Regions from separate parts of the Arthrobacter sp. UNCCL28 genome, predicted to be linked through region 3. Evidence: riboswitches for the same ligand, from Rfam matches in the RefSeq annotation. Region 3 holds a riboswitch; each other region holds the start of a gene.
What was found. Region 3 has a riboswitch for S-adenosylmethionine ahead of BLQ01_RS08280 (hypothetical protein). Riboswitches for the same ligand answer to the same signal wherever they lie in the genome.
Positions count from the first base shown of each region.

Region 1: linked by a shared signal. The riboswitch ahead of BLQ01_RS03545 (aminotransferase class V-fold PLP-dependent enzyme) and the one ahead of BLQ01_RS08280 (hypothetical protein) in region 3 are both predicted to bind S-adenosylmethionine.
Region 2: linked by a shared signal. The riboswitch ahead of BLQ01_RS13875 (DUF1737 domain-containing protein) and the one ahead of BLQ01_RS08280 (hypothetical protein) in region 3 are both predicted to bind S-adenosylmethionine.

Region 1 is NZ_FMWE01000001.1:788,551-792,896, reverse strand. It holds gene BLQ01_RS03555 (ribosome small subunit-dependent GTPase A) at 1-700, shown strand, start outside; gene hisN (histidinol-phosphatase) at 755-1,567, shown strand; SAM riboswitch class IV at 1,750-1,863, shown strand; gene BLQ01_RS03545 (aminotransferase class V-fold PLP-dependent enzyme) at 1,895-3,304, shown strand; gene BLQ01_RS03540 (class I SAM-dependent methyltransferase) at 3,508-4,332, shown strand; gene BLQ01_RS03535 (metal-dependent transcriptional regulator) at 4,342-4,346, shown strand, end outside.
Region 2 is NZ_FMWE01000004.1:326,951-331,296, forward strand. It holds gene BLQ01_RS13865 (aromatic amino acid ammonia-lyase) at 1-1,065, opposite strand, end outside; gene BLQ01_RS13870 (NtaA/DmoA family FMN-dependent monooxygenase) at 1,065-2,393, opposite strand; SAM riboswitch class IV at 2,559-2,671, shown strand; gene BLQ01_RS13875 (DUF1737 domain-containing protein) at 2,685-2,951, shown strand; gene BLQ01_RS13880 (rhodanese-like domain-containing protein) at 2,948-3,358, shown strand; gene BLQ01_RS13885 (O-succinylhomoserine sulfhydrylase) at 3,359-4,346, shown strand, end outside.
Region 3 is NZ_FMWE01000002.1:814,173-818,518, reverse strand. It holds gene BLQ01_RS08290 (VIT1/CCC1 transporter family protein) at 1-917, opposite strand, end outside; gene BLQ01_RS08285 (hypothetical protein) at 1,147-1,338, shown strand; gene BLQ01_RS08280 (hypothetical protein) at 1,335-1,652, opposite strand; SAM riboswitch class IV at 1,669-1,788, opposite strand; gene BLQ01_RS08275 (sodium:solute symporter family protein) at 2,062-3,597, opposite strand; gene BLQ01_RS08270 (helix-turn-helix domain-containing protein) at 3,864-4,346, shown strand, end outside.

The DNA.
Region 1 (4,346 bases), on a different contig from region 3:
GCGCACCGGGTTCATCGATCGCGCCCTGGTGGCAGCCTATGACGCCGGCATTGAGCCGCTGCTTCTTATCACCAAGGCGGATGTCAAGGATCCAGCGGAACTGCTCGCCAACTACCTCAGCCTGGACTTCCCGGTGATCATCAGCCGCACCGCCGACTCCGAAGCAGGCGGCATCGACGCCCGATCCGACGACGGCCTCTCGGCCCGGCTGGACAGGGATGCCGTAGCGCAGCTGCGCTCCCACCTCGGCGGAAAAGTCACCGTGATGCTCGGCCATTCAGGCGTCGGCAAGTCCACCATGGTCAATGCCCTGACGGGGGCAGAGCGGGCCACCGGCGGCGTCAATGCCGTCACAGGCCGTGGCCGGCATACTTCCTCCTCCGCCTTGGCCCTGAAACTATCCGACGCCCCGGCCGGCAGCTGGATCATCGACACTCCCGGCATCAGGTCCTTCGGCCTTGCCCACGTGGATCCGGACCGGATTCTGCATTCCTTCCCGGATCTCGAGCCTGGAACCGAGGCTTGCGAACGGGGCTGCAAGCACGATGCCACCGCCATCAACTGTGGACTGGATTCATGGGTGAACGAGGGCCATGCCGGACCGTCGGGTGTGGCGCGGTTGGCTTCGCTGCGCCGGCTGCTGGGTGCGGACCCACGGTTGGAAGCAAAAGAGACCAAGGAACTGGGCACCGTCAACTGATCGTTTGGGGCTTCACCTCCCCCCGCAGCGAATGTTTCAGGATAGTTTGGTGGCATGACCCATCCCGTTTCCACCTACAACGATGACCTGCGCCTTGCCCACGTCCTCGCTGATTCCGTCGATGCCCAAACCATGGATCGCTTCAAGGCTTTGGACCTCAAGATCGAAACCAAGCCCGACCTCACCCCTGTCACTGACGCTGACAAAGCGGCCGAGGAAGCCATCCGGGGTCAACTCTCGCGTTCGCGTCCCCGCGATGCAGTCCTGGGTGAGGAATTTGGCAGCACCGGACATGGCTCGCGCCGTTGGATCATTGATCCCATCGATGGCACCAAGAACTTTGTCCGGGGTGTACCGGTGTGGGCTACGTTGATCGCGTTGGTTGATGAGGGAGAACCGGTTGTGGGTGTTGTCAGCGCCCCCGCCTTGGGCAAGCGCTGGTGGGCCGCCAAGGACATGGGTGCCTACATGGGCCGGTCCCTGGCTGCGGCCACGCGGTTGAAGGTCTCCAACGTCACCCAGCTCTCCGATGCCTCGTTGTCGTACTCGAGCCTGTCCGGTTGGAAGGAACGCGGCAACCTGGACGAGTTCCTTGGACTGACGGAGGACGTCTGGCGAACCCGCGCCTACGGTGACTTTTGGTCCTACTGCCTCGTCGCCGAGGGTGCCGTGGACATCGCCTGCGAGCCCGAACTGAACCTCTACGACATGGCGGCCCTCGTCCCGATCGTGACTGAGGCCGGTGGCCGCTTTACCTCCCTTGAAGGCGAGGACGGCCCTTTCGGCGGCAACGCACTGGCGACCAATTCAATCCTGCACTCAGAGGTACTCAAGCGTCTCAACCCAGGTTTGGACGATCTCCTCTAGTTCCAGTCCGCTGGCAACGTTTAGGTCCTTTCAGCGAATATTCGACGGCGGATGCCCCCTTTGGTGGGCGTCTGCCGTTTTTTCTTCGCCAAAGATCCGTTTTACAAGCCTGACGTAACAAAGTGCTTAACATTGCGCAGCGACTTTGGAGGGCCGCTGGAGGTGCCCTAACCTTTTTTACAGGTCACGAGTGCCAGTGCTAAACCCCGGTTTGCTGGCCGGCAACCCTCCATTCGCGGTGGGGTGCCCCGGGTGACGACCCGGCCGGTCCGGAACGGATGCGGCAAGCGCGGATCCCCTATGGGGGTCCCTCTTGAATGAGGTCCCATGAGTACTGTCACGTTCGATGCCAACGCCATTCCTTCCTTTGTCGAAGAAGCCCCGTCACCGGCAGCTGCTGCAATCCGCCCGCTCGCCGCGGTCACAGGCGCCGAGCTGCAGGCCCCGCTGATCCAAGGCGGCCACGTTCGTTACGCCAACCTGGACTATGGAGCATCGGCTCCGGCACTGACCATCGTCTCGGCATATCTCAACGAGGTCCTGCCTTACTACGCCAGCGTGCACCGCGGCGCTGGGTATGCTTCACAGATCAGTACCTCGGTCTATGAGAACTCGCGGAACATCGTGCGCGACTTCGTGGGTGGGCGCCCGGACGATTCCGTCATTTTTACACGGAACACCACCGATTCCCTGAACCTTTTGGCCGACTGCCTTCCGCAGACCGATGGCCGGTTCTCCGGCGAAGTCCTCTACCTGGACATTGAACACCACGCCAACCTGCTCCCCTGGCAAGGCGTCCCGCACCGCAGCGTGGTCGCGGCCTCCACGCTGGCCGCGACGCTGGACAAGCTCCGCGCCGAGTTGGCGCAGGGCGGGGTCAGCCTCCTCGCAGTCACCGGTGCCTCGAACGTCACCGGTGAGATCCTCCCGATAGCCGAACTCGCTTCTCTGGCACATGAGTACGGCGCCAGGATCGTGGTGGATGCAGCCCAGCTGGCGCCCCACCGCAGGATCAACATCACCGAAGCCGACGTCGACTACATCGTTTTCTCGGGCCACAAGTTGTACGCGCCCTTCGGTGCCGGTGTAGTGGTGGGCCGTCCGGACTGGCTCGACGCCGGCACCCCGCACCTGGCCGGTGGAGGCGCCGTCCGTGAAGCCCGACTGGACTCCGTCAGTTGGGCCACCGGACCCGCCCGTCACGAGGGCGGCTCCCCCAACGTGCTCGGCGCCGCAACCCTTGCACGGGCGACGCAGGTCCTCGCCGGACTGGACCAGGAGGCCTGGCACTCCCACGAGGCCGCCATCCGCTCCTACCTGGTGGACGGTCTTGAGGCCATTGACGGAGTGACGGTCCACCGGATCTTCTCCGACTCCGTGGACACCATTGGCGTCGTCAACTTCTCCGTGGAAGGATTCGACGCCGGTTTGGTCGCCGCTTATCTGGCCGCCGAGCACGGCGTTGGCCTCCGGGACGGCCGCTTCTGCGCCCACCCGTTGCTCAAGCGCCTGGGCCTTCCCTCGGGATCCCTGCGTGCAAGCTTTGGCGTTGGCTCCCGGTTGGAGGACGCCACAAGGCTGCTGGCGGGCATCGAGAGCCTTAAGGACAACGGACTTGGCTGGGACTACGTGGTGGACGAAGGCCGCTGGGTACCTGCCAATGACCACCGGACCTACCCGGAGTGGGCTCCCAATACTCCTGGCACAGCAGGCGCCGCTCCCTGCACCGTGGACTAAAGCGTCCTCGCCGACCAAGTCATCACCGTCGACTACAGCGCCACCGCGGACCAAGACATCACCGCCGACTAAGACATCACCGTGGGGCAAGCCGCTCCATCGGGACCGGTGGGCTTCCCGGACGCGAGGCATCAGATCGTGTCCGCTGCGGTAAATTCGTAGGGTACCTTTTTGGCGAGCCTGTGAAGGAGTCTTTGGTGGCGATACGTTCTACGGCTGCCTCGAACGGGCGGCCCGCCATTCCCGCACCGGCCGGACCACGTGGACCCAAGCTTCATGCCCACCGCCGCCATGAATTCGGCCAAAGCTTCCAGGATGGCGGAGAGCACTACGACCGCGTACGGCCCGGGTATCCCCTGGACTCCGTCGAGTGGCTGGTTCCCGAAGGAGCCGGGACAGCCGCAGACATCGGAGCGGGGACGGGCAAGTTCACGGCACTGCTCGTGGAGCGCGGACTGGACGTTGCCGCCGTCGATCCTTCCACCGACATGCTGGACCAGCTGCGGAAGTCCCACCCCAACGTCGTCGCGTTGGAGGGAACTGCCGAGTCAACCGGACTGGCGGACTCAGCATTCGACGTCGTCAGTGTCGCCCAGGCCTGGCACTGGTGCGAACCGCTCGCAGCGAGTACGGAAATTGCCCGGATCCTGAGGCCGCATGGAATGTTGGGCCTGATCTGGAACCAGTTGGATACCGAGGTCCCCTGGGTTCATCGGCTCTCGCGCATCATGCATGCAGGCGATGTCCACAAGCCTGGCTTCCGGCCAGTCGTCGGCCCGGAGTTCACCGGCCTGGAAAGTCACTTCACCTGGTGGGAGGACGCCTTGACGCCGAACGACATCATGGAGTTGACCAAATCCCGGAGCTACTACCTCCGGGCCAACGATGCCACCAGGGCCAAAGTGATGGGGAACCTGGAATGGTACCTCTACGAGCACCTCGGATACGTGGCCGAAGAGACCATCAAGGTGCCGTACGTGACCCAGACGTGGCGTGCATCCAGGAACTCCGGACCCCTTCCACGGTAGGCTTGGGATGTGAA
Region 2 (4,346 bases), on a different contig from region 3:
CACCGCGACCCGCAGGCCTTCGAACGCAAGGGCCAGTTGCATCGGCTGGAAGTTCCCGCCGGACACCATGAGCCCGGACTCGACATCAACCAACGGATTGTCGCCGCGACCATTCAGCTCTACCTCCAACGCAGCACCCAGCTGCGCCACGAGGGATCGAAACGCCCCGTGCGTCTGCGGTGCGGCCCGGAAGGACAACGCATCCTGCACCGACACCTCGGGACGCACATCTTCCATCCAGCCACCACTGATCAGGTGGCGCACTGCAGCCGCCGAATCACCCTGGCCGTTTACCGCCTTGGCCGCTTGGATGGCCGACGAGAACGGACTGAGGTTCCCGCCGCCGTCGTACCTGGCGATGGTCTCCAGCGAGAGGGAAAGCGCGACGTCGGCCAGGCGGGCCAAATATTGCAACCGCACCAGGGCGAGGGTTCCGACGCCCACGGAGTAGGCGTTGGCGCTGACCAAGGCGAGCGCTTCGCCGGGCGCGAGGACCAGTGGCTGCAGGCCGGCGTCGGCGAGCGCTTTGGCACCGGGGATCAAAGTGCCGTCGGCGTCGAAGGCTTGGCCCTCACCAATGGCAACGGCTGCGACGGCGGCCAGCTGGGTGAGGTCCGAGGAACCCACCGAGCCTTCGCGCGGGATGGCGGGAAGGACTCCACGGTTCAGCATCTCCCCATAGAAAGCGGCTGTCTCCGGGCGCACGCCGGAACCTCCCCGGCTGAACCCGATGAGCCGGGCCAGGATCACAGCGCGGGCAGCGGGACGGTCCAGATAGGAGCCCACGCCGCTGTTGTGATACCTGACGACTTGGATTTGATACGCCAGCAGTGACTTCTCCTCCACAGCGGTATCCCTGCCGGATCCAAGCAAAGTGTTGAGCCCGTAAACCCGCTGTCCGGCGGCCGCCGCATGCTCCAGAACATCCCGTGAGCGGGTCATCAGAGTCAACGCATCTTGATTGAGTTTCACGTGGAACGAGGACTCAGCGGCCGTCAGGGCAACACTCCGCGCGGAAATCGGCGTCATCCCCAGATGAAGGGTGCGGGGCTCAACAGAGGCCATCAAAAGTCCAGGAGGTTCTGCCGGAACCCACCATTGCCGTAACTCTTCCTCAACAGGCCACGGCGCCGCAGTTCGGGAGTGAGTTTATCCAGCACGCCATGGACCGTCACCGGATCCACAAAACCGGAAAAGAGGAACCCGTCGCCGCCCACCTCGGAGCCGGTGGACTCAAGGTAGTCGGCAATCTGGCCCACCGTGCCGATGATCGAATCCCCTGCCCCGCCGCTCCGGGCCTGCAGGATCTCACGCAAAGTGGAACCGGGAGGCGCCGCCTTGGCGAAGTGTTCCAAGGTCCCCTGGTTGCTGTTGGTACTCAGTTCCGGCAGTGGAGCATCGAGGTCGAATTGTTTGAAGTCGATCACCGAAAGATACGAAATGGAGTTGAGCTGGCTGTCGATGTCCCGCTGGGTGAGCTCGCGGCGCTGGGCCCGCAAGTCCTCAGCCTCGGCGGTAGAGCCAACCACGGTGGGCTTCAGGACGAAAAGTACCTTGACGTCGTCGGGGTTCCTGCCTGCCTTGGCGGCCTCGGCACGGATGGAGTCCCGGTAGGCCTTCATACCGTCAACGCCGCGGGCCAAGGCAATGGCTACGTCGGCATGGCCACCTGCGAACGCTTTCCCCCGCGGTGACGCCCCGGCCTGCACCAACACGGGTTCTTCAGGCAAAGGCGCCGTGTTCAGGGGACCGCGTACCTTGAAGAAGTCGCCGTGGTGGTTGATCGGATGCACTTTGCTGTGGTCCGCGAACATGCCGGCTTCCACATCCTCAACCACAGCGCCAGGTTCCCAACTCCGCCAGAGCCGCCTGACGACGTCGACGAATTCCTCCGCCTTTTCATACCGGAGGTCGTGTTCTATCTGCTGGTCCAGCCCGTAGTTCTGCGCGGCGAGGTCGCTGCCGGACGTCACCACGTTCCAGCCCAGCTGCCCTTCCGAGAAGTGTTGCAGCGTGGCCAGGAGCCGGGCAGCTGTGAAGGGCGGATAAAAGGACGCGCTGACCGTCGGGACGATCCCCAGGTGCTCGGTGGCGGACAGAAGATACGGGACCAGCGCCAGGGGATCATGCTTGGGTGCGAAGGAGGCATGAGCCAGGGAGACCTCCGCCGATCCGCCGTACGTGTCCGGCACGGTGAGGGAATCCTCAATGATGAAGAGGTCCAAACCGGATTGTTCGAACGCCCGGACGGCCTCTTGGTACAGGGCGGGTTTCTTCCAGTCGTAGCCCAGGCCGTAGCCCGGCGTCCCCCACCCCTGGACACCGAATCCGTGGCCTACAAACCATCCAAAGTGCAGCATGGGCTTGAGTGTAGAACTGCTCTGTCCGTTCACCGCGACCTGATTTCATGCGAAGTTACAGGGGGTCGTACTGGGTCAATTATGCTCCCGGGACGTCACATTTGGTGAGGTCCCGGGAGGCCTCCGATTACGCAACATGACGACCGGAGAACAGCACGCAAGTGCGGCCCAAGGCCGGTCGATGTTACGTTTTTCTTGAGTAATGAGTACCAGCGCAAAGCCCTGACTTGCTGGTCGGCAACCCTCTCTCCGGCGGGGTGCCTCAGGTGACTACTCGGCGTATCGACAAATTCGAACTGCAAGCGTGACTGAGGAGCACCAGCAATGCCTGAACCCACTGAAGAAAAACTCTCCTACCGCCTGATTACAGGCCCGGACAACCGTGAATTTTGTGAGCGTATCCATAGCGCACTCGCCGAGGGCTATGTGCTCCATGGCAGCCCGGCAGCAACGTTCAACGGCACCACCGTCATTGTTGCCCAAGCAATTGTCCTTCCCGCCGCGATCGCCAACGCTGACGCAGCCGTGGCCAACGCAGTGGACCAGCTTGAGAACTACGACGACGAAGAAGCATTCGAGGGCCACGCATGAGCTACGCAGGTGACCTGACCCCACAGGACGCGTGGGCCAAGCTTGAACAAGGCGCCATCCTGGTGGATGTCCGCACCGAGGGCGAATGGGCCCACATCGGCATCCCGGACACCAAAGCCACGGAGAACGATCCCCTCTTCATCCAGTGGAACCTCGCCGGCGGCATCCCTAATTCCCGCTTCATCGAGGACCTGCAGCAGCAGGCACCCGAGGACGAAGCCGTGGAGCTCGTCTTCATCTGCCGCTCCGGCCAGCGCTCCATCTCCGCTGCGATCGCCGCGACGCAAGCCGGCTTCACTGCCTACAACGTCCTTGAAGGCTTTGAAGGCGAACCGGACCGCTACGGCGAGCGCACCGTAAACGGCTGGAAAAACCGCGGCCTGCCGACGAACCTGGGGACCGAGTAAGTGACATTCAATCCCGACGCCGCCGGCTGGAGCCCTGACACCCAGGCCGTTCGCGGTGGTCTTGACCGCACCAATTTCCAGGAAACGTCCGAGCCGGTTTTCCTGAACTCCGGCTTTGTCTATGAGTCAGCCGCTGCGGCCGAACGTGCCTTCACCGGCGAGGACGAACGCTTCGTCTACTCCCGCTACGGCAACCCGTCCGTGGCCACCTTCCAGGAGCGGCTGCGGCTGCTCGAAGGAACCGAGGCATGCTTTGCGACGGCGTCCGGCATGTCCGCGGTGTTCACCGCCTTGGGTGCCTTGCTGGCTGCCGGCGACCGCGTGGTGGCCGCCCGTTCCTTGTTCGGTTCCTGCTTTGTGATCCTCAATGAGATCCTGCCCCGTTGGGGCGTGGAGACGGTATTCGTGGATGGCCCGGATCTGGACCAATGGCGTGAAGCCCTCTCGGAGCCGACCACCGCCGTCTTCTTCGAGTCGCCGTCCAACCCCATGCAGGAAATCGTGGACATCGCGGCCGTCAGCGAACTGGCGCATGCCGCCGGGGCGACCGTCGTCGTCGACAATGTCTTCGCCACTCCCCTGCTGCAGCGCTGCGGTGAGCTGGGCGCGGACGTGATTGTGTACTCCGGGACCAAGCACATCGACGGCCAGGGCCGTGTTCTGGGCGGCGCGATCCTGGGGACCAAGGAGTTCATCGACGGCCCGGTCAAGCAGCTAATGCGGCACACCGGCCCGTCGCTGTCCGCGTTCAATGCCTGGGTGCTGACCAAGGGTTTGGAGACCATCGGCCTGCGGGTAAACCACAGCTCGGCATCGGCTTTGAAGATCGCAGAGTGGCTTGAGCAGCAACCCGCCATCAGCTGGGTCAAATACCCGCTGCTGAAGTCCCACCCGCAGTACGAGCTTGCCGCGAAACAGATGAAGGCCGGCGGTACGGTGCTGACGTTCGAGTTGTCGCCTTCGGCCGGACGCTCAGCCAAGGAGGCTG
Region 3 (4,346 bases):
CTGGACATTGCCGCGCCCCACGCCGAGCCAACGGATTCGTGCTCATCGGTGGCAGGCTTCTCAGGCTGCAAGGAAAGGCTGGGATCGCAATCGCAGCTGAACAAGCCCATGCGCTCCGCGGCCCGGTGCTCTGCGGCCTCACGCGTCATTCCGCGGGCTAGGTAGACCAGGACCAATTCGTTGTGCTCGATGTCCAGGGACGGTGCGGCCGTGAGGGTGGCTTGCGTTGGCAACGTAGCGTTGAGTAGTTCGCGCTGGGAGCGGACCGAGACGTACTCCCCGGCGCCCATGGACAACGCGCCAGCCAATAGGCCTGCCACTCCGCTCATCAGCACCACGGGACTGGGCACACCTGTTGCGGCCATGCCCATGACCAGCGAAAGGTTGCTCACCAAACCGTCGTTGGCACCGAAGACCGCGGCCCGGAAAGTTCCGGAGAGCCTGTTCCGTCCACGCGTTGCCAGGCCACGGACAACTTCCTCGTGGATCTGCTCGTCAGCCACCATGGCAGGAGTTGCTGCGGGTTCGGTGCCGTAAGGGGAGCGGCCCTCTGCGCGCTGGGCCAGGGCGAGTACGAAGACTGATCCGAAGTTGCGGGCCAGGAAGCCCAGGAACTGGCTCCGGGCAGATGCTGCCTTGGGCATTCCGGCGTGCTCGCCCAGGAGCTTGAGCCAGTGGGCCTCGTGGCGGCCTTCGGCCTCTGCCAGAGCCAGCAGGATTTGGCGCTCTTCTCCATCGCGTCGCTGGGCGAGTTCGCGGTAGACGGCGGCTTCGGCCCGCTCGTCGGCCAGGTACTGCCGCCAGCGGCGGATGTCCGAGGACGTGGGATGCTGCGAGGCGTTGCCGGGGTCTGCTGTTTCGGGGGCGGGGTCCGGAGCGGGGCTCGACGAACCGTGGGATTCCTGGTGCTTTTGCACTTTTTCTCCTGTGCTGGGTGGGGTAGTTGCGGCCCCATTGCACGCCCCACTGTACCGCGTATTTGCGCGGTTTTTTGGCCGGTATTCCTCAATCGGAATGTTCGGCGCACCGTAATTTTGGGCCCTTGACCCTCGCCTGCGCCGGTGCTCAGATGGAAGGACAGGGGCGGGGCCCACCCCGCACACGGTCACCAGGGCTTTGAGCGGCCCGCGAGACGGAGGTTGCACCATGGACACCACCGAATCACACGCCAACCACCCGGAACGGACCACCATTGAGTCCGACCCGGCCTACGATTACGCCGAAGATCAGCCAGTGGACGAGCCCTGGGTAGAGGAAGTAGACGCCCCGGAGGACGACGAACGCGTGGTTCCCCTGGACGAGTCTGAAGAATTCCGTGAGGAAGACGAGGAGATCTAGGACGGGTCCTGGTCGGTGAGGGTGTAGTGCTGCTGCGCACCCGCCCGTTGGCCGACGGCGGCAACAGTCACCGTGAGGGTCCTGGTCGGCCCGCACCAGCGGGTGGGCCTGACGGCCCGGGCCAACGCCCCCGCGATCAGGTGCGGTTGGGGATGGCGGAACTTCGCCGTTCCGGCTTTTGCCACGATCGTCACCGTGCCGAGGAAGAGATCGACGGCGGGAATCACCGCGACCGTCGAGGCAACGGGGGCCGTGGGCTTGGAAATTGCCGGGTCTGATGAGTCGGCCGGGGTGGTAGCGCCTTGGTACGGCAAGGGACTTCTCCTTGGGGGAGTGCTCTTGCCCGCTCGGTTGTCTCTGGTCCGGGACGGGCCGCTTCCTCATCCGAACCACCCGTGAACATGGGGTTGGTGTGTGGCCAGTCGGAGCTTGGCACCACATCTCTTGAAGCTGGGACAACCCTACCGCACAGCACCCACCCCTCCCTCCTTCCCGTTGTGAGGCCTGCTTTGCGGGCTTTGGCGAGGTTTTAGGGAGCAAAGCGGGCCACCCAACGCCCTCTTCCTTCCCGTTGTGAGGCCTGCTCTGCGGGCTTTGGCGAGGTTTTAGGGAGCAAAGCGGGCCACGCAACGCCCTCTTCCCCGGGGAAAAACAACGGCGGCGCTTCCCCGAAAAGGGGAGGCGCCGCCGTCGAACTTTGTTGTTGGGGTATTGCGTGGGGTCCTACTTGTGGCTGCTGACCGGGTGGGCCTCAGGGGGAAGTTCCTCAGAGACGGCCCCGGCAACGCGCTTGTCCCAGGCCTCACGGACTGCGGGGTCGGTGGGCGGGGTGAGCAGCGAAATCACCACGTAGGCGATGAACGAGGCGGCGAGACCGTAGTAGATCGGCTCGTTGGCGTAGACGCCGTCCGCACTCGGAATGATACCGACGGCGAAGAGGATCAGCAGGGCAAGCGTCAGCACCGAGCCAACTGCCATGGACCACGCGGCGGCGATGCCCGTACCGCGCTTCCACACCAGGCCGCCGAGGATTGCCACGAGGAGGCCGCCGACCAGGATGTCGTAAGCGATGGTGAGGGCAACCACCACGTCCTGTGCGGCCATGGAGATCAGTACGGCCACAACACCGAGTCCAAGGACCCAGTAGCGGTTGGCCTTGACGTCGTGCTCGGGGTTCTCGCTGTCATCGGTGTTGATGGTCTTGCCGAACCAGCTGGCCACGAACGGAACTACGTCGGCGCGTGCAACCGTTGCTGCTGCAATCAACGCTCCGGAAGCGGTGGACATCATGGCGGCAACAGCTGCTGCCATCACCAGGCCGCCGATACCGACGGGCAGGATGTGCGTTGCAACCTCTGCGTAGACAACGTCCTTGCCGAGGTTTGCGACGTCGATATCCGGGAGGGCTACACGGGCAGCCAGGCCGATCAGTGCACCTGCGATGCCGTAGAGGATGCAGTAAACACCGGCGGTGGCGCCGCCCCAGCGTGCAACGGTGGGGGTCTTGGCAGTGAACACACGCTGCCAGATGTCCTGGCCGATCAGCAGGCCCAGGGTGTAGACCACAAAGTACGTGATGATGGTCTGGGTGCCGATGCCGTCGATCTGGAAGAAGCTGTCCTCAAGCCGTGAACGGATGCCATCCATGCCACCGGCTGCGTTCATGACGAACGGGAGCATGAGGAAGAAGATGCCTACGGTCTTGATGATGAACTGCACTTGGTCGGCCAGGGTAATGGACCACATGCCGCCGATGGTGGAGTAGACCAGGACGATCGCGCCGCCGACTGCGATCGCCAGCCAGCGTTCCCAATCGAAGAGGACCACGAAGATGGTGGCGTAGGCGCCGGTGGAGGTTGCGCAGAGCATGAGTGTGTAGGCCAGCATGACGATGCCGGAGGTCTGTGTTGCCCTGCTGCCGTAGCGCAGGCTCAGCATCTGGGAGACCGTGTAGATCTTCAGGCGCTGGATGGTGCCGGCGAACAGCAGGCTGAGCAGCAGGACGCCCGAGCCAATGGCTACGACCAGCCACATGCCGGAGATGCCGAACTTGTAGCCGAGGCCTACGCCGCCCACGGTGGATGCGCCACCGAGGACCACTGCGGCCATGGTTCCTGTGTAAAGGAAGGGGCCCAGGCGGCGGCCGGCCACCAGGAAGTCGCTGTTGTTCTTGGTGCGGGACTTGCCCCACCAGCCGAATGCCAGCATGGCAAGCAGGTACACCACCACGATTGCGATGTTAATAGCCGAAGATTCCATGAACGGTCCTTGGAGCTGATGCACGGAGGTTGGGGTTTTCGACGATACTCCTGCGAAGCGTCGAAGTCTCTGTGCTGACGATTGGAGATTGGGGAGGTGTTGTGTGCCTCACAGACAACACTTGTTGCCTCTGAGGATATGTTGTGATCGGAGTAACAGTCAAGATGCTTTGGTCATGGTTACGCGGATTCTGGCCTTGTTGGCCCGTCTCCCGGCTACTATTGCTCCAATGACAGGGCCACATGACAGGCCTGAAAGGTTCGTGAATGAAGGCTCTCCCCGTTGAACCGAGCAATGTACCCGTTGCCATCGGTTCCAGAATCCGCGCAGCCCGGCAGGCGCAGCGACTCACCATCGAGCAAGTGGCGGACGCTACCGGGCTGACCAAGGGCTTCCTCAGCCGAGTGGAGCGCGATCTGACATCGCCGTCGGTCGCTTCCCTGGTCACCCTGTGCCAGGTGTTGTCGGTCTCGGTTGGCGACTTGTTCGCCGCCCCGGAAACGCACCTGACCAAGCGCGACGACGGCCCCCGCATCTCCCTGGGTGGCCAAGGCATCGTGGAGCGGTTGCTGACGGCACGTTCGGAGCGCCGCCTCCAGATTCTGCAGGCCACCATCGAACCTCGGGGCCGTGGGGAAAACGAGCTCTACGCCGTGGATTGCGATGTGGATGTCCTGCATGTGGTCAAAGGCCGCATCAAGCTGATTCTGACCAACGAGGAGTACGACCTCGAAGAAGGGGACACGCTC